DNA from 3 places in the Halobacillus sp. AWH4_228 genome. Region 2 is predicted to be linked to each of the others. Evidence: predicted binding sites of a transcription regulator. Region 2 holds the regulator's gene; each other region holds the start of a gene.

What was found. Region 2 encodes LexA, which represses DNA repair genes until DNA is damaged. Its sites were predicted from a motif close to CGAACATATGTTCG; they were not measured.
Region 1: ACXADP_RS08995 (carbohydrate kinase) is a predicted target of LexA. The motif match lies at 5,663-5,676, and genes of this name have one in related genera.
Region 3: uvrB (excinuclease ABC subunit UvrB) is a predicted target of LexA. The motif match lies at 3,565-3,578, and genes of this name have one in related genera.

The regions. Positions count from the first base shown of each region.
Region 1 covers NZ_JBSWTE010000001.1:1,789,591-1,800,404, forward strand. The annotation lists gene ACXADP_RS08965 (GyrI-like domain-containing protein) at 1-283, shown strand, start outside; gene ACXADP_RS08970 (winged helix-turn-helix transcriptional regulator) at 319-681, opposite strand; gene ACXADP_RS08975 (MFS transporter) at 1,106-2,302, shown strand; gene ACXADP_RS08980 (aldo/keto reductase) at 2,382-3,215, shown strand; gene ACXADP_RS08985 (hypothetical protein) at 3,260-3,445, opposite strand; gene ACXADP_RS08990 (pseudouridine-5'-phosphate glycosidase) at 3,587-4,519, opposite strand; gene ACXADP_RS08995 (carbohydrate kinase) at 4,516-5,622, opposite strand; gene gloA2 (SMU1112c/YaeR family gloxylase I-like metalloprotein) at 5,787-6,191, shown strand; gene ACXADP_RS09005 (LysE family translocator) at 6,196-6,816, shown strand; gene ACXADP_RS09010 (alpha/beta hydrolase) at 7,239-8,147, opposite strand; gene ACXADP_RS09015 (glycosyl-4,4'-diaponeurosporenoate acyltransferase CrtO family protein) at 8,316-8,780, shown strand; gene ACXADP_RS09020 (YjcZ family sporulation protein) at 8,820-8,909, opposite strand; gene ACXADP_RS09025 (RNA polymerase sigma factor) at 9,127-9,696, shown strand; gene ACXADP_RS09030 (anti-sigma factor) at 9,686-10,453, shown strand; gene ACXADP_RS09035 (glycoside hydrolase family 113) at 10,501-10,814, opposite strand, start outside.
Region 2 covers NZ_JBSWTE010000001.1:2,131,567-2,142,380, forward strand. The annotation lists gene ACXADP_RS10805 (DUF2621 domain-containing protein) at 1-412, shown strand, start outside; gene ACXADP_RS10810 (CcdC family protein) at 430-912, opposite strand; gene ACXADP_RS10815 (Na(+)/H(+) antiporter subunit B) at 1,013-1,456, opposite strand; gene ACXADP_RS10820 (cytochrome c biogenesis CcdA family protein) at 1,525-2,229, opposite strand; gene ACXADP_RS10825 (YneF family protein) at 2,371-2,595, opposite strand; gene tkt (transketolase) at 2,939-4,942, opposite strand; gene ACXADP_RS10835 (DUF896 domain-containing protein) at 5,114-5,347, opposite strand; gene ACXADP_RS10840 (YneB family resolvase-like protein) at 5,449-6,099, opposite strand; gene lexA (transcriptional repressor LexA) at 6,406-7,029, shown strand; gene ACXADP_RS10850 (hypothetical protein) at 7,095-7,325, opposite strand; gene ACXADP_RS10855 (N-acetylmuramoyl-L-alanine amidase) at 7,413-8,513, opposite strand; gene glnA (type I glutamate--ammonia ligase) at 8,746-10,077, opposite strand; gene ACXADP_RS10865 (MerR family transcriptional regulator) at 10,106-10,510, opposite strand; gene ACXADP_RS10870 (methionine gamma-lyase family protein) at 10,620-10,814, opposite strand, start outside.
Region 3 covers NZ_JBSWTE010000001.1:1,153,137-1,163,950, reverse strand. The annotation lists gene uvrA (excinuclease ABC subunit UvrA) at 1-1,509, opposite strand, end outside; gene uvrB (excinuclease ABC subunit UvrB) at 1,516-3,495, opposite strand; gene ACXADP_RS05645 (peptide chain release factor 3) at 3,671-5,260, opposite strand; gene ACXADP_RS05640 (DEAD/DEAH box helicase) at 5,522-8,725, shown strand; gene ACXADP_RS05635 (COX15/CtaA family protein) at 8,768-9,658, opposite strand; gene ACXADP_RS05630 (metal-dependent hydrolase) at 9,763-10,317, opposite strand; gene ACXADP_RS05625 (haloacid dehalogenase type II) at 10,403-10,814, shown strand, end outside.

The DNA of each region.
Region 1 (10,814 bases), 340 kb from region 2:
CTATGATACCCGCTTCACCCGGTGGGTGGCAGTTCACGCCCAATCTAATGAAGAACTTCCGGAAGGTATGGAGAGCTTTACTATACATGGAGGGCTGTACGCTGTTTTTATTCATAAAGGACCGGCGCACACCTTTGCAGGCACCCTTGGTACTATTTTTAATGAGTGGCTTCCGAACTCTCCGTATGAAGTGGATGTGCGCCCCCACTTCGAGAGGTTGGGGCCGGATTACAGGGTGGATGATCTAAATGCTGAAGAGGAAGTGTGGGTTCCGATTAAATAAAAAAGGTCAATGCCGGCTGCGGCATTGACCTTTTTTTATACTTTTTCTAATTCATGGTCATCGGTAAGAACTTCGGATTTATCCGGGTAGCAGTTCTCGATGTGCTGTTCCCCCCATGCACAGAGCATATCCAGAGCGGGCTTTAAGGACCAGCCGTAGTCCGTTAGTTTGTAAACAACTTTCGGTGGAACCTGGTTGAAAACCACCCGGTCCAGCACCCCGTCCTGCTCGAGCTCCCTTAGCTGCTGGGTAAGCATTTTCTGGGTAATCCCCGGCATGAGACGCTTCAATTCACTCGTTCGTAATTCGCTCTTTATTAAATGACATAAAATAACGACTTTCCACTTCCCACCGATGACTTCAAGAGCTGCCTCAACGGGGATGTTGTATTTTTTCATCATGGTCCACTCCTTCATGGTTCACGTTCCTTATGAATGGAAGACACGTCTTTGATTCTTTTCAACGCTTTAAAAATTTATCATATCTTTATGAAATGTTCCATCGTTATAACTTCCTTTGTCGGTGTCCATAAAAAAGTGGAACGATATGGTCTCGGCTGAACCCTCTGGCGGCACAAATGTTACTAAAAAGTACCTACGTGACTTTAAAGTACGTACTTTCTAAAAAGTTTCATTCGTAGCATAATCATTTTTGTCCCCGGGGGATTGGCCCGCGTTAAAGAGGCCCGGGCCCGTTTAGCTACCCGATGGATATGCCATTTATGTTCCCCGGGCGTGCATGACATTCAATAGAGAAATCCGGAAATGGTCAAAGGCGCCTTTGCTTTTCCGGACTCACAAAAAGAAAGAGGAGGACTTCTTCATGAGTTCATACGCAGAAACGATTGATCAACCTAAATCAAAAGGAGGCACTCCTGCGCTGATTGCTTTAGCCATTAGTGCCTTCGGAATTGGAACGACGGAATTTGTGCCTGTAGGTTTATTATCATCCATCGCCGGTGATTTATCGATATCCATTACGCTGGCGGGGCTTTTGATTTCCGGCTATGCCCTCGGGGTAGCTGTCGGTGCGCCTGTATTAACGGCTCTTACGAGTAAAATGAGCCGTAAATCGCTTTTATTGTCGTTGATGGTGTTGTTTATTATCGGGAACTCGGTAGCTGGCCTGTCGACAAGTTTCGGCCTGCTTCTCGTCGCGCGCTTCATTACCGCTTTCTCTCATGGCATCTTTTTTTCCATCGGTTCCACGATAGCCGCAGATCTTGTACCTGAACATAAACGGGCCAGTGCCATCGCCTTTATGTTTACAGGATTGACGGTTGCTACGGTCACGGGCGTTCCGCTGGGGACGTTCATTGGACAGGCTTTCGGCTGGAGAGCCACCTTCTGGGGAGTTGCTCTGCTTGGTGTGGTCGGTATGATCGCCAGTTCCATTTTAGTTCCAAGTAACTTGAAAGAAGCGGCGCCTGCTAAATTCAGTGAACAATTGAAAATCCTGAAAAATGGAAAACTCATGCTGGCTTTCCTGATTACAGCCCTTGGATATGGAGGGACCTTTGTCGCCTTCACTTATCTGACTCCTTTACTTGAAGATGTAACAGGATTCAGTTCCAAGTGGGTCAGCATCATCCTGCTGGTGTATGGGGTGGCTGTAGCAATCGGTAACGTTGTAGGTGGGAAAGCTTCTAACAAAAACCCGCTCCGGGCGTTATTCTGGATGTTTGTGTTTCAAGCCGTCATCCTGTTTGGGTTGACGTTTGCTGCTCCTTTCAAGGTTGCGGGGCTTATCGCTATCTTCCTAATGGGGCTGTTTGCCTTTATGAACGTTCCCGGTCTTCAAGTGCTCGTCGTTAACCTGGCTGAAAAATACGTCCCATCCGCAGTCAATGTCGCATCTGCTTTGAACATTGCCGCCTTTAATGTCGGAATTGCCATCGGTTCTTTTGTCGGCGGAATCATCGTAGACGGTATCGGTCTTATTCATACCCCTTGGATTGGTGCCATCATGGTTGTCGGGGCTGTATTGTTAACAGGTTTATTGAGAAAAGTAGAACAGTAACAATGTTTGGGTTCTCTTTCTTTCGGTAATGAGTTTCGAGCAGATGAAAACAACAAACAATGAAGAGGAGGAAAATATCATGAAAACCAATATGAAAACATTGAATAACGGTTTGGAAATGCCGGAAATCGGCTATGGAGTCTTCCGCGTCGACGAAGGGGAAGCTCTTGAGGAAGCTGTTGTTACAGCCATTAAGGAAGGCTACCGAAGCATCGATACTGCTGCCATTTATGGGAATGAACGCAGTGTAGGAAATGGAATTAAGAAAGCCGTAGACGAGGGGATTGTAAAACGCGGGGATCTTTTCGTGACTTCCAAAGTGTGGAATGACGGCCTCGATTATGAAGGGACCATCAATGCCTACGAAGAAAGTTTAGAGAAACTGGGTCTGGACTATCTGGACCTTTACTTGATTCACTGGCCGGGGAATAAGAAATATGAACAGCCGTGGAAAGCTATGGAATCCCTTTATAAAGAAGGGCGCGTAAAATCGATTGGCGTTAGTAACTTCCAAGTCCACCATTTGGATGATCTGTTGTCCTATGCTGAGGTCAAGCCTGTTATCAACCAGGTGGAGTTTCATCCTAAACTGACCCAGCAGGAGGTTCGTGAATACGGGGAAAAACACGACATTCAAGTCGAGGCATGGTCTCCATTAATGAATGCGGATCTATTGGATCACCCGGTTATCCAGCAGCTGGCGCAGCGTCATGATCAATCACCGGCTCAGATTATTCTGCGCTGGGATATCCAGCATGATGTCGTAACCATACCGAAATCCATGACGCCTTCCCGAATAAAAGATAATATCAACATCTACAATTTTGAATTAACGGATGAAGAGATGAAAGAACTGGACGCACTCAATGAGAATGCCCGCAGCGGCCCGCATCCGGATGAATTCGATTTTTAATGAAACAGTGAAAGGACAGGGGAATCCCTGTCCTTTTGCTGTTTTTACAATTGTTTATTGTACTTTGGATCTGATGATTTCCTTCCCGCTCCATCGATATAGTAGGTTTCCTTTAACCGGTGGGCGTCCTCAGACTGAGTTTCCCGCTTCATGCGTTTCCTTCTTTTTCGATCGAAATAGATCGACACAGCAATAACGACAGCCAGAATACCGAGCAGCAGCCACAGCATAATCATCCTCCTCGGGTTTTATGACTTATATTCTCCTATTCCCGGTTTTTAGATGGCCTAGTGCTGTCTGACAGGAAACAGGGCATCCGGCCCATTATTTGTAAAAAAACGCAGGGGAATGTCATCATTTTGATATAGGAGCTATATCGATTGGACGGAATGTCTTTGCTTTTGGTAGGCAGCCGCTATTTCTGCTCCTAAGGCCGCATTGGATTTGATTAACGCGATGTTCGCCTGTACACTTTTTCCTTGTGTCGCCTTGTGGATATAATCAAGCAGGAAGGGGGTAACGTCCTTCTGCGTAATATTTCGCTTACCGGCTTCATGTAAAGCTTCCTCGATCATTTGGTTCATATAGGATTCTTCCAGTGCGCTGTGTTCAGGAATAGGATTGGCAATGACCAGGCCACCGTCAAGGCCGAGCGACCATTTGGTGTCGATGACAGCTGCGATTTCATCCGGATGATTGACTTGATAGTTGGAGGAAAAGGCGCTCGATCTTGTGAAAAAGGCAGGAAGCAGATTTGTTTGATAGCTGAGTACAGGAACTCCTTTTGTCTCCAGGTATTCCAGTGTCAGGCCGAGATCGAGAATGGATTTCGCGCCGGCACATATGACAGCGACGTTTGTTTGAGCCAGTTCCTCAAGGTCCGCTGAAATATCCATCGTGGACTCGGCGCCGCGGTGGACACCGCCGATGCCGCCTGTTACAAACACCGAGATACCAGCAAGACCGGCGCAGAACATCGTCCCTGCCACGGTCGTTGCACCTGTTTTTCCTAAAGCAGCAAGGTACGCAATATCTTTGCGGGACGCTTTGATCACTTCTTTTTCAGAGGCAAGTCTCTTTAATTCTTCTTTTGTGAGTCCCACTTTGATTTTTCCATCCATAATGGCGGTTGTGGCCGGTACAGCGCCATGCTCCCGTATGATGGAAGCCACGTCCTCCGCCGTTTGTAAATTATGAGGAAACGGCATGCCGTGTGAGATGATGGTCGATTCAAGAGCGACTACGGGGAGGTTTTCTGCCAGAGCGTAAGCCACTTCTTCGGAGATGTCTACATAAGGGTTCATACAAATTCCTCCACATCCTGGGTCAGCAGGGACGGGGTCAAATCCTGCCGGACCGTGTAGGGGGACTGAATGCATTTTACTGCATTCATCATCCCCGTTTTTATAATTTCCTGAAGTTCCATGCCTTCCATCCATCCGTATAAAACACCGGCACAGAAAGCATCTCCCGCACCAGTCACATCGCTGACATCCCCTGTTGAAAAAGAAGGGAAGTGATGGATACCTCCTTCCTTCTCCCCAACGACGACGCCGTCCTTTCCGGAGGTAATGGTCACTTTGTCGATGCCCATCTCCAGCCATAAACCTGCGGCGAGGTACCATTTTTCTTTGGAGTCAATAGACATATCGAATTGAGCTTCGGTTTCTTCAATATTGGTCATCAGCCACGTAAGTCCGTGCAGATCTTTGGGCAGGCGCTTCATCTTAGGGGCAGAGACGGTAACGAACGCAAGGGGGACCGAGAAACTGCGGCTCATCCTAAGCAGGAGTTCCAACGTCTCTTTTGGACAGTTGAGGTCAGCAACCATACATTCCGACTGCCTCATCTTTATTTCACTTTTCATAACAAGGGGAGGAACAATCGCCTCGAAAACCTCCATATCCGCGAGCGCAGTAAGCAATTCCCCCTGAGGATTCATCAATGCTGTGTATGTACCTGTGGTGGCGTGAGGGAGATGAAGAGTACCTTCCAGATTCATAAAGGGACGGGAGGCTTTTTCGATCATGTCCCAGTCAGCGTCCATGCCGGCTGCTGTAATAAGCGAAGGGTGAAAGCCCAGCCTTCCAAGGTTTTCGGCGATGTTTCTCGCTACACCTCCAGCACTGGAACGGGAATAGACAGGGTTGGATGTGTACATTTGAAGCGGTTCATGGGTGTGGAGTTTCCGGTCGACATTGGCGCCTCCGATGCAGAGGATCTGTCTGGATTTGTTCAACACATAGGCACGACCGAGAAGGACATTTTTCTGAACGAGACCGGAAATAATATTGGCTACTGTGGAACGGGAGAGTTGAAGAGCTTCTGAGAGGGTCTGCTGGGATATATAAGGGTTTTTGACAATCTGCTGGTACACCTGACGCTCACGTGTGGTCAACTTTTCCATTAATCATAATTCCCCCTTCATAAACAAATGTTTGAATAGTCAAACATTTGTTTGCTCTATTATAAGAACGCTTTCATGGAAAAGTCAATAAAAATCGAAGAGAATGGTGACAGGAAATCGTTTGTCCCGTTATAGTAGAAGAGATTACTCAGAGGAGGAATGGGATGCTTGTAAAACAAATTCATCATGCTGCAATAATTTGTTCAGATTATGAAATTTCGAAACATTTCTATGTACATATTCTCGGTTTACCGGTAATAGCTGAAAACTATCGGGAGGAAAAGGCATCTTATAAACTCGATCTTCAAGCAGGTGAAAATCAAATCGAATTGTTTTCTTTTCCATCCCCACCAGAACGGCCGGATGATCCGGAAGCAAGAGGTCTCAGACATCTCGCTTTTGCCGTAGAGGACGTGGAACGCTCCAAACAAGAGCTGGAGGAAAAAGGGGTGGTTGTAGAAGAGTTGAGGATTGATCCGTATACCGGAAGAAGATTTACTTTTTTCAAGGACCCTGATCAGCTGCCCCTGGAACTGTATGAAACAGGCGAAGAAGGAGCGGAGAGGTAACGCTTTGGAAACCTCTGTTGTTTTATCATTTATCGGGATTTCCCTTTTGTTGACACTGAGTCCGGGACCGGACATCCTTTTTGTGCTGGCTCAAAGTATTGTCCAGCAGGCCAAGGCGGGGATTGTTACGGCCCTTGGGCTGTGCACTGGGCTGGTGATCCACGTGTCAGCAGCTGCCCTTGGAGTATCAGCGGTCATCTATCAATCAGCGGCGGCGTTTGAAATCGTGAAATATGCAGGGGCCGCTTACCTGCTTTTTCTCGCTTTTCAATCCTTCCGGGGTGGAGCACCAGCGAATGGAGCAGCGCAGGGGAATTCGGAAAAATACCAAAAGCTTTACAGGAAAGGGATCCTTATGAACCTTCTCAATCCGAAGGTATCGTTATTCTTCCTTGCCCTTCTTCCACCTTTCGCCGATCCGTCCCGCGGGAGTGTTTCTCTACAGATGCTTTTACTCGGATTGATTTTTATCACCCAGGCTTTTCTTGTATTCTTCCTGGTCTCCGTGTTAGCAGAAAAAATTCAACAGCACGTGCTTCACCGGATTTCGACAGGAAAGCTCCAAAAAGCCCAGGGCCTCATCTTCAGTTTCATCGCCATGCAGATTATGATCAGTGGAAAATAATCCCTCTTTATGGAGGGGGTTTTTTGGCTGTAAAAAAAGCCTGTGCTAACCAGTTAGAGTTGTCCATTTGTCGTGTGAAGGGTCACTTTCCGCTTATTGGTGAATGAATGCCGCGGGCACGCCCTCCGCTGACTTGGTCAGGAAGGCCGCCTGCCCAAGTGGAGCGTTCGGTTCTGTTCCCGCAGGCATCACCACCGAACGCTCCTCGTGTCGGGTTAGAATAAATAGGAGAGTAAACAGGTTCGCAGATTCAAAAGAACGCTATGGGCTGCGCTGATGACGGCTGCCTGCCGGAATATAGCAAAGACTGTCCTCCATCCAGCAAGGGGCTTTCGCTCCTGGCGGTAAGAAAAAAAGCTTGTAAAGAAACAGGGGTTTCTCTACAAGGTGAAATCCCCCTCATTAAGGAGGGGGATTTCTATTTATGAGGATATCTGCTTGATTGGTGCGCCTGATTCAGCAGCGGCCTTCCTGATGTGAGCGGCGATCGTATCCCATGCCTCTGTGGCTGCTTCTGTGGGACCAAGATGCGTGAACAGGTGGTAACAGTCTTCAAATAGGCGGTGATGGACAGGGACACCTGCTTTTTTCAGCTTTTTCGCGTATCTCTCCGCTTCAGGCTTGAAGGCATCATATTCCGCTGTGATCATGACAGTTTCGGCTGCACCGCTGACATTCTCTGCGTAAACAGGCGATGCGTAGGGATGGACGTCCTGTCCTTGTTCAGGGACATAGCAGAGGTTCAGAAAATGGGCGAACTGAGGGTATTTGGAACGCCATTTATCTGGTTCTGGTTTTTCAGAAAACGGGGTAGCAAAATCAAGCATGGCACACGATAAAACCTGGAGGAGGGGCTGAGGCTCCTCTTGATCCTTCAAGTATAAACACAAAGCAGCAGCGATGTTGGCACCTGAGCTCTGCCCTCCGACCATCCACTTGTCAGGGTCGATGTTCAGACCTTCGGGATTGCTTTTCACCCAGGCCAATACTTCATAGAGCTGGATGATTGGAGCAGGGAAGGGATGTTCCGGCGCTTTGCCGTATTCTACATTGATGACCACACAACCTGTCCTGTTAGCCAGGTACCGGCAGTACGGGTCATCCATTTCTTTGTTATACATAATGAAGGCCCCGCCGTGGAGGTTTATATAAACCGGTGGTTTATTATAGGTAGAGTGAAGCGGTTCGTAATAGGTGACCGCTACTGGAGCAATCGAAGTGTCGACTAAAACATCGACCCGCTTCTTTACTTTCTGTTTTTGAATGGTAGACGTGCGTGCTGCTTTATTAGGAAGCATACGCAGGAGACGAGCAATCCACTGGATAAACATAAAAGACCTCTCTTTTTTTAGGGTAGTGTTCCCTTAGATATCCTACATTAATCAAACCGGCTGAGGTGAATACACCTTTGGAAAAAGGGGAAAACGAAGCCCGAGAAGCACCAGCTGATAAGGATTTGATTATTATGTATATGGAAAAGGAGAAAAGAAGGTGAATCGATGGTCTTCAATGCAGTTATATGGCTGTTCATCCATTTAGCTGTCAGCGGCATCACAGCTATGGCACCTGCTTCCTTTATCCGGTTCCTGCATCCATTATTAAGGACGAAGAGCTGGGAAGGTCGTGGGCGTATTTACCGGTCTTTCGGAATTCATAGATGGAAAACAATGCTTCCAGAAGCGAGGAAATGGGTGAACAAAGGTAGAGGAAAGACAGCGGCATCGATTAGAAACGTGTATGCATATAGTGAGCTGGAAGAGCAGCTTACCAGATCGGAACTCTCACACTGGATGCAGATTTTCCCTGCGCCCTTGTTTTTTCTATTTAATCCAGCATGGGCAGGGTGGATCATGATTATGTATGCATTGTTGTTTAATCTGCCCTTCATCATGATTCAGCGCTACAACCGGGCAAGAGTCAGCCGTCTTTCGGACAGGTTGCTCCATGCATTTCCGCAAAAGTAGAAAAGAGTCAGAGTGGAGCACTCTGACCGGCGTTTCATTTTAGTATTTAACATAAGCAGCTCCAACAATAATAAGGAGAATAAACAAAACAACAATCAGCGCAAAGCCTGCTCCGTATCCGTAGCTCATGATCTCACCCCCTGTTCATAATTAGTTTATGCGGGGGTTTTTGTTTGGGAAAGGCATCCATCATGCATTACGGTGAATTCCACGTTTTGCGGGGTGGATGATTTTTTTGCTTCAGACACATCCAAAACTTGTTTTTATCCGTATTCTATATAAAACGTGAAGGATTTGATAAAAACAGATATACTAGTATCATTATGGATTTAAAGGAGATTTCTGAATGGCCCAACCGACAGACTTGGATTTGTATGAACGAATCAGGCAGAAAGATAAAGAGGCCCTTGAAGTTCTTTACGACCGATATGAAAAATTGCTGTACTCCTTTGCCTTTCGCATGATGAAGGATTCGCAGGCAGCAGAGGAAGTCATGCAGGATGTATTTATGAAGTTGTGGAGAGGAAAAGGGGCCGGTCAGTATGTCAGCGGGCGGGGAAAGTTCTCCAGCTGGCTTTTGACGATTACCAGGAATGCTTCCATTGATTTAATAAGAAAGAAAAAAGTTCAGGAAGTAGAATGGGATCAGCGTGATTCTGTTCAAGAAGACCTGCCGGGCGTTGAGCAGGAAATTGAAGATAAAGAGGAGCGGGATCAGCTTCGAAGAGCTGTTCATACGCTCCCGGACGAACAACAGAGAATGATTTGTCTCTTTTATTTTCAAGGGATGTCTCAAAGAGAGATTGCGGAAAAATGTGATATTCCCCTCGGTACCGTCAAAGGACGTGTCCGGCTGGCGCTGAAGAAATTGAGAGAGCACCTTGAGAAAGAAGGGGGGATCGTTTATGAACGATAAACCATGTGACCACATCCTGGATTATATAAATGATCAATTATCAGATATCGAGCGAAAACAGTTTGAAAAACACTTATCCGAATGCCCCCGGTGCCAGGAAGAACTGAAGGAATTGGAAGACTTGATGGGGGATCTGCCGTCATATATGGAGCAGACGGAACCACCTTCAGGTATGAAGCAGAGGGTATTGGACGAAGTCTTCTCAAATGAGGAGGAAGACAACACACCTGTCCGTACGAAGAGACCTGTGAAGTGGAAAGCCTGGTCAGGTGTACTGGCTGCAGGACTGCTTCTTTCCATTGGTATGAACGTGTATACTGGACTGGAAGTATCCGATCTGGCCTCAGAAAATGAACAGTTGGAATCGAGCCTTACGGAAATCCAAACAGCTCTTTCCGAACTGGAGGACAGCGAATCCGGTACAGCTTCACCGCTTCAGCAGACAGAACTGGCTTCTGCTGAAGGGACCAATGCTGCTGGAACAGCTACGTTATTAAACCGGGAAACCAAACAGGAGCTTCTCGTACAAACGCAGAACCTGGAAAACCTGGAACCAGGCGAAGTGTATCAAGTATGGCTGATTGAAGGAGAGACACCGGAACCGGCTGGTGCTTTTACAACGAATGATACCGGCAGTGGTGGAGTAGCGTTTACGATAAATGAAGAAAAATCGTGGGATGCTGTTGCCATTACGAAGGAACCACAGACGGGCAACCAAACGCCGCAGGGAGATATTATTCTTCAAGCCGGACTTTAATAGAAGAGAGCTTTCCGTGGATAAGCGGAAAGCTCTTTTTGTTTTCGTTATGTTTCGCTGTCGACCAGTCTTCTGATTTCATTGAGGATCTGCTGTTGATCTTCAATCCGATTCACAAGTTCCCCTTCTCTTACAAGCCACTGCCCCCGCTCAAGCTCAAGCTCCTGAATCTGTTCCTGAAGAAGGGTGATCTCTCCTTGAAGGGTTTCCAATTCCTGACGCAGCTCTTCTAACTCCTTTTCCGAGCATGTGTCATCATAATACCAGTCATGAATGACCAGAGCAGTTTCAGGCTCAACTCTGTACGAATATTCCGGGTCGTTATTTCCGATGACCCATACGGAAAATCCGAGAAAATAGG
Region 2 (10,814 bases):
ACTCTTTATAGTCGGCTGGATAATCATTATGGTCAGCCTGATGGCCATCGGCGGATTTTTTATGTTCCGGAAATTTTTAAAACGACTCCCAAAAGAGGATGGAAAATCGACCATAGACTGGGAAGAATACTATGTGGACAAGACCCGGCATATGTGGTCGAAGGATCAGAAGGAGCTCTTGGAGGAACTGATTTCTCCTGTTCCAGAACTGTTCAGGGATGTAGCACGCCAGAAAATTGCCGGCCGCATTGGTGAACTTGCCCTCAGCAGCCGCAAGAAAAAAATCACAGAAGAAATTCTCATCGAAGGCTACATTCTTGCCACACCGAAAAGGGACCATAAGTTTCTGGTCAGGAAGTTGAATGAAAAAGAAATCGATATGACTCCGTACCAGACGCTTCTGGAGAATTGAAAAAAGGACCCCGCTGTTCAGGCGGGGTCCTTTCCTGTCTGTATCTTCTTTTCCAGGCTTAAGTACTGTTTCAGCATGGCAAGGCGCCAGGTAATAATCATGCCAAAGGCGAGCAGGAAAAACATACCGCTCGTCTCTCCCAGAGACACATGCTGGCCGACGATCAATTTAAAAATGATCCTTACAGCAAGAAGTCCGAACAAAATCATGATGAATGACTTTGAAGGTTTTAAGTAAATATCGCCATCCCGGACTTCGAATTTCGAGGTCCGGATGAGGAAGATAGAAAAAAGCGCTCCGATGGATACAGCCTCGAGAACCTGCGTCCACTCGACACGAAAAATCGGTAAAACAAACATCAAGGCGCCTGTACTCATAAAGAATGGCGGTAGAATAATTTTTTTCACACTGGCAGGCTTTCTAGCTGCTCTCAGGCGCACGAAGATCATCGCTGTAGCCATGAAAGCGGCTGCCACCGTACTTGCAATCAACCAAAACATATAAATCCACTCTTTCTGTTCCATCTAGTACGGATCAAGAATTGAGGATCACCGCGGTCCCTTTCACCTTCAGCTAAAGTTCCCGTGATTTCACAGGTCCTTACACACCTTCCTCTTCCCCGCGGTCGTTCGCAATGGTGAGAATAATGGTCATCGTCACGCCTACGACAGCAAGATACACTCCAAGATCAAACAGCAGTGCTGTAGCAAGCTCGGTTTTACCCAGGACAGGAAGCTGGAAATAGGCAAAGGTCTGGGTCAAAAACGGCTGGTCAAATAAAAGACCACCGATACCCGTCAATGCTGCAATCAACAGTCCAACAGGAATCACATGCCTGAAATTGATCGGAAGAATCTTCTCCATCGATTTGATTCCGTAGGCCATATACATCAGCACAATAGCCGCTGATGTCATGAGGCCCCCAATAAAGCCTCCTCCCGGCGCATTGTGGCCGGCGAAAAACAAGTAGGCTGAAAATCCAAGCAGAATGAAGGCGATCAGCGTTGTAGTGGTTCGTAAAATGATGTCATTGGTCCGGGTCATACGATTTCTCCTTTAGTGATATGTTTTCTATTTTCATGATAATACAAAAAACGGGTAAAATCCACGCATTAAAACCCTTGAAAATCAAACAAGCCGGCTAAATAGGACGTAAGCATGTACATCCAGTTGAAATACAGGGCAATTCCTACGGCAATCATAATGTACCCACCTGCTTTTACAATACCCGCGCTGTGCCTTCTGATCCATCCCAGACGTCCGATGAAGAAGGAAAGCGCAAAAAAAGGAATTGAAAAACCCAGGGAATAGGCGATCATCATCACGAGAAACAAATCAGGTGAATCAGCAGCCAGGGAAAGGACAGCAGCAAGAATCGGTCCGGTACACGGGGTCCACCCGAGCGAAAACGTAAGGCCGATTAAAAATGTCCCTAAGTACCCGGATGGTCTGTTCTTAAAGGTGATTTTCCGGTCTTTCATTAAGAAGTCGAAATTGAATACACCAATAATGACAAACCCGAAGAAAATAATGAGAATGGCCCCCAGTCTCCGGATGATCGTTTCGTTTTGGATAAGAAACTGGGAAAAGAACGAGCCGGAAAAACCTAAAATCAGGAAAATTGTTGTGAAGCCCAGCAGAAAAAGAAGCGTATGTATAAAACTGGTCCGCTTCAACATGCCATTGTCCTCTTTTAATTCCTGCACACTCATTCCTGTTATGTACGAAAGAAAGGCGGGATATAAAGGAAAGACACATGGGGAAATAAACGATAAAAAGCCTGCTCCAAAGGCAAGGAATAAATTAACATCCATAATCAGTCTCCCCTTCCTATTTCATGATATGATCCGCTGTCTATTTTAGCAGATGAATCTGCTAAAAGGACACGGCGATGTGAACATCTGTTGAACGGCCCTCATAGAGAAAGCCTTCTTTCCCGGGAAAGAAGGCTTGATTAATTATTTCATTTGGTTGTTCATGGAACGCATCATCTGATTGATCTTCTTCTGAGAAGGCTTCTGCCCCATCTGCATCATCAGTGTACGTAACATTTGTTCATTGATTGGCGGGTTCTTTTTCAAATAGTTCATCATATATCTTCTGGCGATGAAGAAGCCTAGTGCAACACCACCGACAAGAGTCAATAGAGCAATGATGATAACCCAAACGATCCCCAATGTCATGTCTTCGTCTTCCTCCTTCGTGTTGTCTCCCATAACAGTATAGTAAAACGATTAATAGAATACAATAGCCATTTCTAACGCGGCCTCCTCTCCACCTCTGCAGCCTTCATAAACGACTCCAATGGTGAAGATACCCCTTGGATGAGTAAAGTACCCGGTTTCCGTCCTCTGGGAGAAACAACATTCATTCTTACTCTTTATTATACCATAAGTCAAGCCATTTTCGAAAAGGTCACAAGCTTGTTCCTTATAAAACGGCTGGATGCTTCTATCGTAAAAGTTTATCACATGAGATTCACATATGTATAAGGAAGGCTGTCCCTATAGGAACAGCCTTCTCCACTTACTTCATAAGGTTTTCAGCATGTTTGACAACATTTTCAACCGTAAAGCCGTAGTTCTCAATGACTGTATTACCTGGAGCTGAGGCACCGAATGTGTCGATACCAATGACAGATCCGTCAAGACCTACATAGCGCTCCCAGCCGAAGGAAGCTCCCATTTCAACAGCCAGGCGCTTACGCACGCTGTTCGGAAGAACCTTTTCTTTATATTCAGCGGACTGCTCATTAAAGCGGTCGAAGGAAGGCACACTCACGACGCGGACATCATAGCCTTTTGTCTTAAGTTCTTCCTGAGCTTTAGCAATCAACTGAACCTCTGAACCAGAAGCAAGAAGAATGGCATCCGGCTCATCTTTATCTGAATCACTCAAAATGTAAGCCCCACGTTTCATACCTTCGTATGCATGCTCTTCTGTTCCTTCCAGTGTAGGAAGTCCCTGACGAGTCAACACAAGGGCTGATGGCTTATCTTCGGACTCAAGAGCAAGCCTCCAAGCTGCATTGGTTTCGTTCCCATCCGCCGGACGAAGCACGGAAAGGTTCGGCATTGCTCTTAAAGAAGCCAGCTGTTCCACAGGTTCGTGGGTCGGGCCGTCTTCCCCTACAGCAACGGAATCGTGAGTGAACACATAATTGACTGGAAGACTCATAAGAGCTGACAGTCGAACCGCTGGACGAAGGTAGTCACTGAATACGAAGAATGTTCCAGCATAAACTTTCAATCCGCCGTGAAGCCCCATACCGTTCAGGGCAGCTGCCATAGCGAATTCACGTACACCGAACCAGATGTTGCGGCCGGCGTAATTCTCACGGGAGAAATCTTCTTCGCCTTTCACAGCCGTTTTGTTGGATCCTGCAAGGTCCGCACTTCCACCAAAGAAATATGGAACGGCTTTGGACAATGCATTGATGGCGTCACCAGATGCTGCACGGGTAGCCGGACTGTCTTCGCCGACTTTATAAGATGGAAGTTCCTTCTCCCATCCTTCAGGCAGCTCTCCACGGATAGCGGCTTCCAGTTCTTCAGCAAGCTCTGGATAAGCTTCTTTGTAGGAAGCCATCAATTCGTTCCAGGACTGCTCTTTGTCCTCGCCATTTTTCTGAACTTTATCCTGGAAGTCCTGGTATACTTCATCAGGAACATGGAATGGTTCGTGTTCCCATCCGTAAAACTGTTTGGCAGCTGTTCCTTCTTCTTCGCCCAGTGGAGCACCGTGCGAATCAGATTTACCGGACTTGTTAGGAGAACCATAGCCGATCACAGTCTTCACTTCGATCATCGTAGGCTGGGATGTGTTGGCTTTTGCCTGCTGGATCGCTTGTCCGATCGTTTCCACGTCGGTACCATCCTCGACACGGATAACTTCCCAACCATATGCTTCATAGCGTTTTTCAACACTTTCGCTGAAGGAACGGTCAAGATCTCCATCAAGAGAAATATCGTTGGAGTCATAAAGGACAACCAGCTTTCCAAGACCAAGGTGGCCGGCAAGCGAAGCAGATTCCTGGGAAACTCCTTCCATCAAATCACCGTCACCGCAGATGGAGAATGTATAGTGGTCCACGACGTTGTAGCCTTCGCGGTTGTATTTTCCGGCAAGGTGGGCTTCAGCCATCGCCATTCCGGTTGCCATTGCGAGTCCCTGTCCCAGAGGACCGGTTGTTGCTTCCACACCGTCTGTATGTCCATATTCCGGGTGTCCGGGAGTTTTAGAATCCCACTGACGGAATGATTTTAGATCATCCATTGTCACGTTATAGCCGGAAAGGTGCAGAAGGCTGTATAGAAGCATGGATCCATGTCCTGCGGAGAGGACGAAACGGTCGCGGTCGAACCATTTTGAATTTTTAGGATTATGATCCATAAATTCCGTCCAGAGTTTATAAGCCATTGGAGCAGCCCCCATAGGCATACCCGGGTGACCGGAACTTGCTTTTTCTACTGCGTCGATCGTTAGTGTTCGAATGGTATCAATTGAAGTTTGTTCAAGACTTTTTGCCATTTCCAATAATCCCCTTTCTGTACAGGTATATGTACCATGTATTATCCTATAATGAAACAAGGCGTTGTGCAAACTTTTGTCCTCCGCCCTTCCTTAATTTCCCCGTGTTTCTGTAGAATTAAACGAAAAAAATCCGCACCTTTTAAAGAAGATGCGGATCGGTTCAGTCGTTTAGTTTTTCTTTTCGTTTTCCTGCATTTGACGCAGTTTGGCAGGAGTCACATCATTCCCGGCAGGATCGATAACCGTGACACCTTTCAACTGGTTTTTGAATGATTTACGGGCACTTTGTAAATATTCCTGACGCAGGTTCTTCTGTTCGCTTTTCTCTTCTTCCGATAATTCCAGCTGCTTTGATTTATTGGCTAATTCGTTTATACGGTCCAATTTTTCTTGAGATAACATAGATCCTTCTCCTTTTTTTATAGTCTGGATCAGCTTTAGAACATGAAAAAGACAAGCAGCCCTAAGACTCTTGTCTCCCTTATGTTCCTATAGTAACCTGCCTATTCTTCTTTTTCAAGTGATATGTACTCTTGATAGCGACGGTGAACCGTTGCCTTGGATACATCATACCCAAGCCCTCTTAGTGTTGCCGCAATGTCCTTGAACGTCAAATCACTCCCTCTGAGCCTGACAACCTCTTCGATCGGAAATTCCTTCCTCTCTCTCCCCGCTGCCAGATGCTGATTGGACAGGTTCGAAGATGGATCATAGCCTTCGGCGACCGCTTTCTGCATCCCCCGCCTGATTTTCATATTATGAATTTTTCTCTGGTACTCCTCAACGATGCCCACAATCTGAAGAACCATGGAGTCTGACTCGGAAAGATGCAGTTCCCCGTTATGGGTTAAGGAATAAACCTTAACATTCAACCGGTTCAATTGATGGAACAAAGCGATTTTTGTATTTCCCCTGCCCAGCCTCGTCTCATCCTGAACCAACAGAGCCTCTGCTTCGTGATTGGAAAAAGCATCAAGCATCTGGAAAACACCTTCCCGTTCAATCTCATACCCGCTCGCCTGCTCCTCTATACAGGCGGCCACTTCCATTCCATGGTGTTCGGCCATGGCATACAGTTCTGCCTTCTGTCTTTTCAAGGAGCTGACCTGGGCTTCCTTTTCCGTACTTACGCGACAATATAGGATTACTCTCATGATGTATGTCCCCGCTTCTACTGGTTTTCAAGATTTATCCGCTTGTAACCATAGAATAATAGAGAATAGCAAAACTAACAATAAACAAAACGATATAAGTGTAGTCCAGTTTTGATAGTTTATTAAACATAATTAACCCTCCATTTAAGAACGAACGTTCCTAAGAACCTCTGTTCGCGTTTTCTAATACCTATTATAGACGAATGTATGTTCTTGTCAACGACTTTTTTCGAACGCTTGTTTGTATTTTTGAGGATGGCATGGTACAATGTGGTTACTATAATCCTATGTACGAGGTGCTAATCTATGAGCAAACTTTCAAAGCGGCAGCAGGAAATACTAGATTTCATAAAAGAACAGGTTCTACTAAAAGGATATCCCCCATCTGTAAGGGAGATCGGTCAGTCTGTAGGGCTGGCCTCCAGTTCCACCGTCCACGGTCATTTATCCCGTCTTGAGAAAAAGGGATATATCCGCAGGGATCCTACGAAACCAAGGGCCATCGAAGTGATTGAGCTGGAAGAAGACCACAGTATCCCCCGCGGGGAAGCCACTTATGCCCCTGTCATCGGTAAAGTTACGGCTGGTTCACCGATTACGGCGGTAGAGAACATTGAAGAATATGTTCCCCTCCCGGATACGCTTGCAGGATCGGAAGACAATACGTTCGTCCTTATCGTTCAAGGAGAAAGTATGATTGAGGCGGGCATTCTTGACGGGGACATGGTCATTGTCAGACAGCAGCAGACTGCCCAGAACGGGGATATAGTTGTGGCTATGACGGAAGAGGAAGAGGCTACTGTCAAACGATTCTTTAAAGAGAAGAATCACATCCGTCTTCAGCCTGAAAATGCCACGATGGAACCGATCATTTTAAATGATGTATCCATTCTCGGAAGAGTCGTCGGCTTATACCGTACCGTTCATTAATACACATACAAAAAACGGCGGGAGCAATCCCGCCGTTTTTTGTATTGAACATGAGAATATGAACGTTAAGAAGCCCCCGTACGATTTCTTTTATTCCGTCTCCGGAAATCAGCAGAATAAATATTCTTCTTCAAAAATGTGCGGACGCTCTTCTTCTGCAGACAATAAGCAAGGATGGCATCAGGATGGTTTTTAATCACTCTTACAGAACGCTGAGACCAATGTTTCCCCTTAGATAAATAGATCATATCGATGATCTTCTTATTTTCTACAGACTGTTTGAAAATCGTTTCCATATTGCACACCCCTTAACCGAACATTTGTTCTACATTTATTATATGCAGGAACAAGGGAAATGTACACTGGAATGTTTTGCAGCTCTTTTATTTACTTAAATAATTTTTAATGTTTTGGGAGGTTTCCAATCTGGTTTTTCCCGTCAAGTCAATAAAATTACTCCCCTTAAGCCTATCTGTGCCTCCTCCAGCCACAATAATTTGTTCAGCCACCTGACGTTTTTCTGCTACGGCTCTAAGTGCAATTAATGCATTTTTACGGATTGCCAGCGCTTCAACGGCAGGAAAATCCGCAAAAGAATTTATGACAACTGCCAATTTTTCCATTTCCTCTTCTCCTTTATCCAGGTCTTCCAAGGCTTTCTGCACAGCCGCTTTCGTTTTCGGTCCATAAAAGCCGTCCACTTCAAGCTTCTGGTCTTTTTGAAAAGCCTTGACTGCCGCTTCTGTGGCAGGACCGAAGCTGCCGTCAGCTCCATAACCATTCATGGTATAACCCAGTTTTAATAAGTTCTCCTGCATTTCCTTGACTTCCGCGCCGGTATCCCCAAGCGAAAGATAGTCGATTCCGCCATTGAACGGAACTCCAAAGTATTCTAAAATGCCCCGGGCGTGCTCCTCTGCAACTTCTTTTTGAAAGCGTTCGTCAATCATCAATAATGCTTCCCGCTTGTTATCCATATAGCCGTTCTCTGTTAACACTGCCGGCATATCCGTTTCACGTAGAACGTGGAAGTTCGCTTCTTTAATCCCTCTGAAGTTTTGATCGGTGCCCTGGCGTAAGTATTTCGCAAGTGATGAAGCAAGACGCCCGGCGGACCGGTTCAAATATCCGGGATAGACGTAAAGTTCGATTCCGTTTGGATCTGCCCCGCCAAAGGACCCATCAAAAGCATTGTAGTGAACGGATACATAAATATCCGCATTGTTCTCATTGGCCGCTCTCGTCCTGTAGGATAATGGTGTGTCTTCATCTGTCGGTGCTACGAGAAGCACGCGGAATCCATGATCCAGCAGAATGTTCGATAAATACTGTACAACTTTACGATTGAATTCGTTCTCCTTGATTTGTCTGCCTAATTCCTGAATGTATGGCGTTCTTTTTCCCGGAGTTTCCATTCCATGTCCATCATCCAAAGCTACTGTACGTCCATTCCATTTCCCTGTTGGATTGATTAATCTTGCCATATACATCCCTCTCTCCACTCTTCCTTCCTGGAAAAGGGGGTTTACTAGGACATTCTTCTATCATCCTACTCCAAATGTATGCTTGGATAAGAACGTTGGTGTCGGCCTTTCCTATAAAATGATGAACCATGTTAGATTTTCTCCCAGGATTCGGGGTGATTCCAACGGCAGATGCTGAGGAAAATATAAAAAAGCCCCGACTTATGTAAGTCAGGGCCTTCTGTCTTTCTATTTAATAGGTCTGCAGATATTGCTCGCGCTCCCAAGGATGAACCTGGGTACGGAACATATCCCATTCGATTTCCTTCGCTTCAATGAAATGCTCGAACAGGTGCTCACCGAGAGCTTCCACCATGATCGGGTCTTCCTGAAGCTCTTCCAATGCATCATATAATGTTGCAGGAAGGTCTTTGACACCGTGAGCCTCACGTTCTTTTTTATCCATAACGTAAATGTTGCGGTCTACTGGTGCTGGAGCCTGAAGTCCATTTTCCACACCATCAAGACCTGCAGCAAGCAGGACAGCCATTGCCATGTAAGGGTTGGCGGCTGGATCCACACTTCTCACTTCAATACGTGTGCTGATGCCACGGGACGTCGGTACTCGAACAAGCGGACTGCGGTTCTGTCCGGACCAGGCTACGTAGCATGGCGCTTCATATCCCGGCACGAGACGCTTATAGGAGTTTACAGTCGGGTTGGTCACCGCTGTAAAGTTTGTTGCGTGCTTAATAATGCCTGCTGTGAACTGATAAGCCACATCGGAAAGCTGTTCCTTTCCACTTTCGTCAAAGAACGCATTGTTCCCATTCTTAAAGAGGGACATGTTGGCATGCATACCAGATCCGTTCACACCAAACAGAGGCTTCGGCATGAAGGTTGCATGCAGACCGTGCTGACGCGCGATCGTTTTAACAACAAGCTTGAAGGTCTGGATATCATCACAGTGTTTCACAGCATCTGCATATTTAAAATCAATTTCATGCTGACCCGGGGCAACCTCGTGGTGGGAGGCTTCGATTTCAAAGCCCATCTCCTCAAGTTCCAGCACAATATCACGACGGCAGTTTTCCCCAAGATCGGTAGGAGCGAGGTCAAAATAACCGCCACGGTCATTCAGCTCCAGGGATGGGTCGCCTTTTTCGTCTAATTTAAACAAGAAAAATTCAGGTTCTGTACCGATATTAAAGGCAGAGAATCCGAGTTTCTCCATTTTCTTAATGTTGCGCTTCAAGTTATAGCGCGGGCATCCTTCGAAAGGAGTTTCGTCCGGGTTGTAAATATCACAGATGAATCGGGCCACTTTCCCTTTTTCTGACGTCCATGGGAAAACGACAAACGTATCCAGGTCAGGGATCAGGTACATATCTGACTCCTCGATACGAACAAATCCTTCAATGGAGGATCCGTCAAACATCATTTTTCCGTCCAGTGCTTTGTCGAGCTGGCTTAGTGGAATCTCCACATTTTTGATTGTGCCCAGCATATCCGTGAACTGCAGACGGATGAACTTGACATTTTCCTCGTCGATTTTCTTAAATATTTCTTCTCTTGTTAAACCCATAGAAATACCCCTCTCCAACAAAAATTCATTAATGGAAGAATCTTGACATTTCTCCCTGCCTGATGGCTAGTTTTCCTTGTCTTCCCGCGGTGAATAGTTCCTGCTGCAGCATACGGCGGAGCTGTTTATCGGTCAATTCATTGTGAACTTCCTTCACACGGTCTCCATCGTATACCTCGTTCTCGGGCTGTTCTTCAAGCTTAAGAACTTTTTTGATTCCCGCCATATTCACTCCCTGGTCAATGAGGTCCTTGATTTCAAGCAGTCGATCAACATCATTGAAGGAAAAAATACGACGGTTCCCTTCAGACCTGGCAGGGTGGATCAGCTCGTGCTGCTCATAATAACGGATCTGCCTGGCTGTAAGGTCTGTTAACGATTGAACAATCCCCATCGGGAACAACGGCATAGAACGACGAATTTCATCACTCATCGATGTGCCTCCTCCCGTAAAGATGATACTTTTATTATACGTGACAGAGGGAAGATGTCAACATATGTGAGGAATGTTTACACTATAGCCGCGCTTTTTTGTAAGGGCTTTAGTAGGCTCTGGAATCCACCTTTACCATTCCTTCATCGGCAAGACCCTGCACCGCTTTCATCACAGCTGTTTTCACATGAGCATACGTAAGTCCGCCTTGTACATAGGCGGTGAACGGCGGGCGTACAGGACCGTCGGCCGTGAGCTCCAGGCTCGCCCCTTGTATGAAGGTCCCCGCAGCCATAATGACCTC
Region 3 (10,814 bases), 980 kb from region 2:
GGAACCGATCTGAGTCGCCAGCCTGATCCGCTGGGCTTCACCGCCAGACAGCGTACCCGCAGAACGGGACAGCGTTAAATAGTCCAGGCCGACATTGGCAAGGAAGCTGAGTCGTTCACAGATTTCCTTCAAAATCATCCGGGCGATCGTTTCTTCTTTTTCCGTCAGTTCCACAGACTCAAAAAATTCTTTGGCCTCTGTTACGGAAAAATCAGTGGTTGTACCAATATGGCTGCCGTTGATCAAGACAGACAGAGCCTCTTCATTCAAGCGGTTGCCTTTACATTTCGGACACGGCTTCTGCGCCATGTATTTCTCCATCTGTTCACGGATATAATCGGAACTCGTTTCTCTGTACCGGCGGGAAATGTTCGGAATGACACCCTCGAAGAAAATTTCGTTCTCACGTACTTTGCCGAAGTCATTTTCATAGCGGAAGTAGACTTTTTCATCGCCACTACCATAAAGAATACGTTCTTTATGCTCTTCTGGAAGGTCACGGAACGGTTTGTCCATATCAATGCCGTAATGGTCCGCTACGCTTTTCAGAAGCTGCGGGTAATACTGGGAGCTCTGAGGTTCCCATGCAGCAATCGCATGTTCATTCAAGGAACGTCCCCAGTCCGGAATGACAAGATCAATGTCGACTTCCAGCTGAGTGCCGAGTCCATCACAGCGGCTGCAGGCACCATACGGACTGTTGAAGGAGAACATCCTCGGCTCCAGTTCACTGACGGAGAATCCACAGATGGGGCAGGCATGATGCTCGCTGAATGTAAGTTCTTCTTCTCCGATGACATCGACAATCGTGTTCCCATTCCCAAGATTCAACGCTGTTTCCAACGAATCTGACAGACGTCCTTCGACACTGTCTTTAATGACAATCCGGTCAATGACCACTTCAATGGAATGCTTTTTGTTTTTTTCGAGTTTTATTTCCTCGGAAATTTCCCGCATTTCCCCATCGACACGAAGGCGGATATACCCTTCCTTCTGGAGCTGCTCAAACACTTTCACATGCTCACCCTTACGACCGGAAACGACCGGGGCAAGAATCTGCATTTTCGTGCGCTCCGGATATTCCATCAAACGATCCACCATCTGCTGGACGGTCTGGGAACTGATTTCAATGCCGTGGTTCGGACAGGTCGGGCGTCCGATCCTGGCAAATAACAGACGGAGATAGTCGTAGATCTCCGTTACGGTTCCGACCGTGGAACGCGGATTTCGGCTTGTCGTTTTCTGATCGATGGAAATGGCCGGCGACAGACCTTCAATCGAGTCTACATCCGGCTTGTCCATCTGTCCGAGAAACTGACGGGCATAAGCACTTAAGGACTCTACATAACGACGCTGTCCTTCCGCATAAATCGTATCAAAAGCCAGTGATGATTTTCCGGACCCGGATAAACCCGTCATGACGACGAGTTTATTTTTCGGGATATCAATATCTATATTTTTTAAATTGTGGGCACGGGCTCCCCGAACGCTGATATGTTTACTGGGCATACTCCATCATCCCTCCGCTTTTAATTCCAGCAGAATGTCGCGCAGCTCAGCGGCCCGTTCAAAGTCGAGGTCACGCGCAGCCTGCTTCATTTCTGTTTCCATATTGTCGATCATTTCCTGACGTTCCTTCTTCGTCATTTCTGAAGGCTTCTTGCCTGTCTCATAGCTGATATCTTCTTCAGCGACGGCGGTTGCCTTAATCACATCACGGACCTCTTTCTTAATGGTCTGTGGTGTAATGCCGTGCTCTTCATTGTAAGCCATCTGTTTTTCACGACGGCGGTAGGTTTCATCGATAGCATACTGCATGGATTTCGTCATCTTATCCGCGTACATGATGACTCTGCCTTTTTCGTTACGTGCAGCACGGCCGATCGTCTGAATCAGAGAGCGGTCGGAACGCAGGAAGCCTTCCTTATCCGCGTCCAAAATGGTAACGAGTGACACTTCAGGAATGTCCAGACCTTCACGCAGCAGGTTGATTCCTACAATGACATCGTATTTACCGACCCGCAGATCACGGATGATTTCAATACGCTCCAGTGTTTTAATCTCCGAGTGAAGATACGCCACCTTAATCCCGAGGTCCTTCAAGTACGCCGTCAGATCCTCGGACATTTTCTTCGTCAGGGTCGTAACAAGGACGCGCTCGCCCTCATCTTTCCGCTTATTAATCTCCCCGACAAGATCATCAATCTGACCGTGGATCGGGCGTACTTCAATTTCAGGATCAAGCAGTCCTGTCGGCCGGATGATCTGTTCGATCATTTCAGGGGTATGTTCAATCTCATAAGGTCCAGGTGTTGCCGATACATAAGCGATCCGGTTGATATGCTCCTCAAATTCAGGGAACATGAGCGGCCGGTTATCAAGAGCCGATGGAAGTCGGAACCCGTGATCAACCAGCACCTGCTTACGGGCACGGTCCCCGTTGTACATCCCTCTTACCTGGGGAAGGGTCACGTGCGACTCATCAACCATAATTAAGAAATCGTCGGGAAAGAAGTCAAGCAGCGTATAAGGTGTCGCGCCTTCTTCGCGGAACGTCAAGTGACGGGAGTAGTTCTCGATACCGGAACAGAATCCCATCTCTCTCATCATTTCCAGATCATAGTTCGTCCGCTGCTCAAGACGCTGGGCTTCCAGCAGCTTTTCCTGGTCACGCAGTTCTTTTACACGCGCTTCCATTTCTGCTTCAATGTTGGCAATGGCTTTTTTCAATTTTGCTTCACGTGTGACGAAGTGGGAAGCCGGGAAGATGGCGACATGCTCTCGTTCACCTGTCACTTCACCCGTCAGCACATCCACCTCACGAATCCGGTCGATCTCATCTCCGAAAAACTCCACACGAATGGCATGCTCTTCTCTGGAGGCGGGGATGATTTCTACAGAATCTCCGCGGACACGGAACGTTCCGCGTTGGAAATCGATGTCGTTACGGGCATATTGAATATCTACAAGCTCGCGGAGAAGCTGATCTCTGTCCTTTTCCATACCGGAACGGACGGAAAGCACCTGGCTCCGGTATTCTTCTGGAGAACCGAGGCCGTAAATGCAGGAGACACTGGCAACGATGATGACATCATTGCGCTCGAACAACGATGAGGTAGCCGAGTGTCGAAGCTTATCAATCTCATCATTGATGCTGGCGTCTTTTTCTATGAAGGTATCGGAAGAGGGAACATACGCTTCCGGCTGATAGTAATCATAATAGCTGACAAAGTACTCGACAGCATTGTTGGGAAAGAATTCCTTGAATTCACTGTACAGCTGTCCAGCCAATGTTTTGTTATGGGCAATAATTAAGGTCGGTTTGTTCACCTGTGCAATGACATTGGACATCGTAAACGTTTTTCCGGTACCTGTTGCGCCCAGAAGTGTCTGGTGCTTTTTCCCGTTCTGGATCCCCTCGACCATTTTTTCAATGGCTTTCGGCTGATCTCCCTGTGGGGAAAATTTCGAAACTAACTCAAACTTCTCATCCACGACGAAAACCTCCGTTCCTTACTAGTTACACATTAGTTTACCACATCAGTTTATCATTCTAACATCCATCGAACAAACATTCGGTTCCGGATGCTCGAAAGATCTTTCTAACCATTCATTATACCCATGTTCAGTCATATAAAAAGCACTCTGCTCAGCGCAGAGTGCTCATTGATTAATTTTCGAATGTCTGGTTGTACTGGTTCACTTCAAATAAATCGGTCAGTTCAATATCCGGATTCTTATCTTTGAACCAACGGAGGGAGAAGTCATTTTTGAACAGGACAAGCGGATTGCCTTCCCGGTCTTCGGCAAGCATGTTCCGTTCATCGAACAATGATTCATCCACCTGATCCTCATTCAACCAGCGTGGGATCCTTTCCCCGAGCTGTGTCAATTCAATATCCACATTGTACTCGTTTTTCATGCGGTATTCGAACACTTCGTATTGGAGTTCACCGACCGCTCCGATGATGTAATCCTCAAAGCGATAGCGTTTGAACAGCTGGATCGCTCCTTCCTGCACGAGCTGCTCGAGCCCTTTACGGAACTGTTTGGACTTCATGACGTTTTTTGCGGTGACCTTTTTAAAGATTTCAGGCGGGAACTGCGGCAGTTCATCATACTGGAACCTGGATTTCCCTGTAACGATCGTGTCACCGATCCGGTAGACGTTCGGATCATAAATGCCGATGATATCTCCGGCGTAGCCCTCTTCAACCGTTCCTCTTGAGGAAGCAACAAACTGTTGGGACTGGGCAAGTTTAAAGGTTTTCCCTGTCCGGGAGAGTGTCACGTTCATCCCACGCTCGAACTTGCCTGAGCAGATACGCACGAAAGCTACACGGTCACGGTGCTGCGGGTTCATATTGGCCTGGATTTTAAAGATGAATCCGGAGAACTCTTCATGATCCGGTGAAACGACGCCTTCTGTCGACTTCCTTGGCGCAGGCTCCGGTGCCATATCAATGAAGCTGTTGAAGAATGTTTCCACACCGAACGGGGCCAGGGCACTCCCGAAGAAGACAGGGGTCTGTTCACCGCGCATGACTTTATCCATATCGAAATCTTCCCCGGCTTCATCCACAAGCATCATTTCTTCTTCCGCTTCCTTATACGTGGCGTTTTCGGTCAGCTCAGGATGCTGATCAAGTTCAGCATAAGGAATATATTCTTCTTCCTCATTCCCTGTGTACTGGACAAACTGCTCGTTCTGGCGGTCAAACACACCAAGGAAACGCTTGCCCATTCCGGCCGGCCATGTCATGGGATAGGTTTCGATATTCAGCGTTTCTTCGATTTCTTCCATCAGTTCAAACGGCTCGCGGCCTTCCCGGTCCATTTTGTTAATGAAAGTGAAGATCGGAATCCCACGCATCTTACACACTTTAAACAGCTTCAAGGTCTGCGCTTCGATTCCTTTTGTTCCGTCAATAACCATGACCACACTGTCTACGGCTGTCAGCGTCCGGTACGTATCCTCACTGAAGTCTTCGTGACCAGGTGTGTCGAGGATATTGACTTGATAGTCTTTATAAGGGAAGTTCATCACACTGGAAGTTACGGAAATTCCACGCTGTTTCTCAATTTCCATCCAGTCGGATGTGGCGAATTTTCCGGTTTTTTTCCCTTTGACTGTACCCGCAGAACGGATCAAGTTACCCAGTAAAAGCATTTTCTCCGTCATCGTCGTTTTACCGGCGTCCGGGTGGGAGATAATAGCAAACGTGCGGCGTTTTTTCATTTCATTTTGTATATCATTCATCGTGATATCCTCCGTCGTATTAAAAATTTCTATATGAATGGGGTGGAAAGGATATACGTCCTACATGATCTGATTCACTCCATAAAAAAAGCGCTCAGACTTATAAGCGCCTTCCTCGTATTTTTTATATGATACATTGAAAGTTAGCATAACCAACCATTAAAATCAATCACCCGGACAGGATTCCAAAGGCCGGGGCGTTCTCCTGGACCGCTTAAACCTGTTATAATGAAACTAAAACTGAGAGTAAGGATGCCAAGTATGCAGAGCTACTTATTACAACCGAAAGATATAAAGAAAATTACCGGTGAAGCCTTTTATTCACGAGGAAAACAATATTTTGAATCCGGCAAAGTGTACGGACTTTCCCATAACAGCGCTATCCATTCCTGGCGCGCTGTTGTTGCGGGCACTCATGATTATGAGGTGCGCGTCTTCTTTTTTGAGGATGATGATGTGGAGGCCACGTGTGAGTGTGCCGCCTACTCCACCTATTATACGTGCAAGCACATTGCTGCGGTACTGATTGCCATCCGCGAAAGAGCCCTGGAGGAGCTTGCTCCGAAACTGGCTGACAAAGGCCGGAACCGTTCGCCCAGGACGACAAGCCAGGACCGGATGTTTGCGGTCAGTCTATTCGAAGCCTTCCGTCAAAAACAGGAAAGCCGTACAGGGATGGACACGAAAAAGCCGCTGCGCATTCAATATTCCCTGCATATTCAATCCATTCTCGGCACACGCAGCCTCGGGATTGAATTAAAGCTTGGAGAGAAATACCCCTACGTTATTAAAAATATCCGTGAACTGCTGGAGTACATCCGAAAGCAGCAGCCCTACCGCCTGACCAAATCGTTTACGTACGATCCTGCTGAACATACGTTTTCGGAAGAGGATCAGGCCATATTCCAGCTGCTTCAAAGGGCGTATGAGCAGGAGCAGTTTTTTGAGCAGCAGTGGAATACCGCTGAACAGAAAATCTTGAAAATCTCCCCCGCCCTCGTCCACCAGCTTCTGCCCCTGCTTGAAAAGCAGGAGACGGAGGTCATCGAACGCGGCAGCCAGGCGGGTCCACTCCATTACGAAGAGTCTTTTCCTGATTTAACGTTTTATGTATCGGAAGAGCGCGGACATTTCCACATGCATATGAACCATTTAAAGGATTATGATTATTTATCTGATTACCACCTGCTTTATAAGGAAGGAAACTTCTATCCCGTCGCTCAGGAAAAGGAGGAAGTGATCCGGACGCTGTATTCCATCCTTCCCTACAACTCCAACGGCAGCCATACGATCAGCCATAATGATATGGAAGGGATCGTTTCGTACGTCCTGCCGGAACTGGCAACGATTGCGGATGTGAATCTGGACACGTCCGCCCAGCAGAAAATCAACCAGGAAGATCTCAGGGCTGAAGTGTATCTTGATTTCCAACAGTGGACATTAACGATCGATGTGAAATTTCATTACGGCGACCTTGTCATTGACCCTTTTAATGATAAGGAACGCCCCGGACAGACCATTGTTCAACGCGACTTTGAGACAGAACAGAACATCATGCAGATTATTGAATCCGCCGAATTTAAATTCGACGGGGAGATGGTGTATTTAGAAGACGAGGATCGATTGGAAACGTTCCTCTATCAATACCTGCCTTCTTTAAAGAAATACAGTGACGTATTCTTATCCGGAGCGGTCCGGTCACTGTTTGATGATCAGCAACATGAACTGCAGGCGTCCATTGACCTTGAATCCGATGGCAGCTGGCTCGATATCAGCTTTGCCATCGAAGGCATCAGTACGGACGATGTAACAGAAGCTTTAAAGGCGGTCATTGAACGGAAAAAGTACTACCGATTATCCGATGGGGCGCTGATGTCCTTGACCTCTGATTCATTTGAGCGTTTCCAACGACTTGTGGAGGACTTGAACTTAACCACCGGAGATGTGGAGGACAACCATTTTCAAGTTGCCGCTGCACGAAGCCTGCAGGTGGATGAAACGCTGGACACGAACCTTTCCGACCGCAGCAACCGTTATGAAGAACTGGTCACCCGGCTCCGGTCCCCCCAGTCCTTTGAGATTGATCCACCCGAGAATCTGCAGGCAGATCTCAGGTCGTATCAGCTGACGGGTTTCCGGTGGATGAAGATGCTCAGTCATTACGGACTCGGCGGCGTCCTCGCTGACGATATGGGGCTTGGCAAGACGCTGCAGACGATCTCTTACATTCTCGATGAAAAGCAGGAGGGATCCTTAACCGCTCCAGCTGTTATCGTCGCTCCAGCCTCCCTTGTTTACAACTGGAAAAAGGAGCTCGAAAAATTCGCCCCGTCCCTCACGGTGCAGGTGATGACCGGTGACCCTTCAGAACGCCAGGCCGCCTTTGAACAGGCGGAGGGTAAAGATGTGTGGATCACCTCTTATCCCCTGCTCCGTCAGGATATTAAGCACTACGAAGATAAGGACTTTCATGTCATGGTCCTTGATGAGTCCCAGGCCATCAAAAACGAATCAACGAAAACAGCCTCTTCCGTCCGGTCCTTGCGTGCGAGACACCGGTTTGCCTTGAGCGGAACGCCGATCGAAAACTCGCTGCAGGAACTGTGGTCGCTGTTCCGCGCCATTATGCCCGGATTCTTTACAAGTAAGAAGAAGTTCACGCAGCTGAAACCGGCAAAAATCTCACAAATGACACGCCCGTTTATTCTGAGACGGATGAAAACCGAAGTGCTTGATGAACTTCCGGACAAAATTGATTCGGTTCAATACTCCGAGCTGACCCGTGAACAAAAAGAGGTGTACCTGGCTTATTTAGAACGAATCCAAAACGATATCCAGGAAACCATCGCAACGAAAGGGATTCAGCGCGGAAAACTGGAAATCCTTGCAGGTCTTACACGTCTCAGACAGATCTGCTGTCATCCCGCCCTGTTTCTTGAAAATTACGAAGGACAGTCCGGAAAGCTGGAACAATTGAAAGAACTGGCGGAGGAAATGAAAGCCGGCGGCCACCGGATGCTGATTTTCTCGCAGTTTTCCAGCATGCTGACCCTGATGCACAAAGAGCTGACTGACAACGGCCTGGATGCCTTCTATTTAGATGGAAGTACAAAATCAGAAAAACGGATGGACATGGTCGAAGCCTTCAACAACGGAGAAAAAGACGCTTTCTTTATCTCCTTGAAAGCCGGTGGGACCGGACTCAATCTGACCGGCGCCGATACGGTCATCCTTTATGATCTTTGGTGGAACCCGGCTATTGAAGAACAGGCAGCCGGCCGGGCCCACCGGATCGGTCAGGAAAAAGTCGTCCAGGTGATCCGGATGATATCCGAAGGAACGATCGAGGAGCGGATTTATCAGCTTCAACAGAAAAAACGCGACCTCGTCGATCAGATCATCCAGCCTGGAGAATCAATGCTTACATCACTGAGCGAAGAAGAAATCCAGCAGCTGTTTCAATAAATCCTCACAAAAAAGCACGAGCGGACGCATCCGCTCGTGCTTTTATTCTACCGTTAAGGACTTTTTCTGAAGTTTGAACCAGTACCCGCCAAGGATACAGGCGCCAATGGTCATCGTTATCGTGGAGATGATCATATGGATGGAGGATGCCAGTACGACATTCCCTGTCACTACAATAATGAATCCAACGGCCGCATTCATCAGGATTGAAATCAAATACAACCACGACAGCGAGATGTGATATTTGAACCTGGATGCGTAAATGACAAAGTAAACAGCGGCTACGATAATGACGACCGTCGCCACCCAGTGAAGCGAGTAGACAGCATTCGCCATGGATTCACTCGTAATCAAATACTCCACAGCAGGAATGTCCATCATCACATTGCTGGCACGGCTGTGTTTGAAGAAGGCGCCTAAAATCACCTGCAGGACATACAGCCCATAACCGATCAGGAACGTCCGGTAACTCATCGCAATGGAGGACCAGCGGCTCCTGTCCAGCTCAATTTTCGTCTCATGCAGACTGTAGCTCAGCAGCACAAGGACGACTAAAAGAAGCTGGCTGAATGTGACATCAAAGGTCGTAAATCCAGGCGGTGTTCCAAGCAGCACGTTCAATCCGCCAATAATGGACTGAAGAACGAGCAGCGCCAGGCTGAGAACAGCGAGAACAAATACAGATTTATTTTTTCGGTACTTATAAATGGCTCCTATCGCATTGAGGCCCGTCAGTACAATAAGCAGCGGCACCATCAACCGGTGGGAATATTCGATAATGACGTGATAATCCGTGAAATCAGGAATGATCCGGTCATTACAAAACGGCCATGACGTTCCACACGCATCCCCGGAGTCTGTCGCAACGACAAGATTTCCCAGGATAAGGGCGAGGAACGTGACAAACGTTGTAAGAATAGAAAATTTCTTCATCGTCTTACCCTTTCTCTATTTAGATCATGACATGTAACAGAAGAATTACATGTAAATCATATCATGAAAACAGTGGATTCGATAAAGGAAAGCGCACCCAACTCTCATGAACTTTTTGTGAACGAACGTTTGTCCTTCACTTTTTTCACGAACATATAGAGAAGTGAGAGGACGATGAGCGTCGTATTAACAAGGGAAAAAGCCGCGGCATGGTAGTCATCGTCCCAATAGGAAACAGGTCCACGGAACGTGTAGCTGCTCACTGGGTAAAACATCGGCACAGCATCCTCCACATGGGTGAGCAGGTCCAGAACGATATGCCCGAGCCACCCATAGGCGAGGGCTGTCCATGCGTTCAATTTCCTCCCTTTCCAAACGAGCAGCACGATAAAAACCACTGCCCAGACGAAAACAGAATGACCGGCCTGACGCAGGATAAAGACGACCGGGTGTTCAAATAGATCGTAGACCAGACGGAACAGCGAGCGCATCGGGTTCTCATCATCCGCTACCTCCCAGGCCCTTCTACTTACGCTCAAATATAAAAACATGACATAATAAACGATGTCTGGAAGGATACTGCCGAACACGAACCACCCGGTATATTTCTTTTTCCGGGTGGCGAAAAAGGTCCAGTATCCATGGTGTAACGTGTTCATGCGTTCATCTCCCTTATCTTCTCTCGACCATTGTTTATCCTTTCAGCCGCGAGGGAAACATACAACATGGAAAGGAGTCGAAGTTATGTATAAAGCTTACGTTTTTGACGCGTACGGCACAGTCTTTGACGTGCACAGCGTGATGGAAAAAATTCATCAGTTCTATCCGGAAAAAGGAGAAGCCATCAGTCAGAAATGGCGCAGTAACCAGATTCATTATTTCCTTGTCCGTCAACTGATTCAAGATTACCGTCCTTTTACGGATATTACAAGATGGGCGCTTCTTGATGCCCTGTCCACAAGTGGTGTGGAAGTGAAAGAAGAGGTCGTGAGTGAGCTGATGGAGGAATATCAGCACCTTTCCCCTTATGAAGAAGTTGCTTCTATGAGCGAAAAGCATCCGGACAAGACGTTCACCATCTTTTCAAATGGAACGACATCCATGCTTGAACCGCTCCTTGAAAATAACCAGCTGTCCGATACCTTCCAGCTGCTGA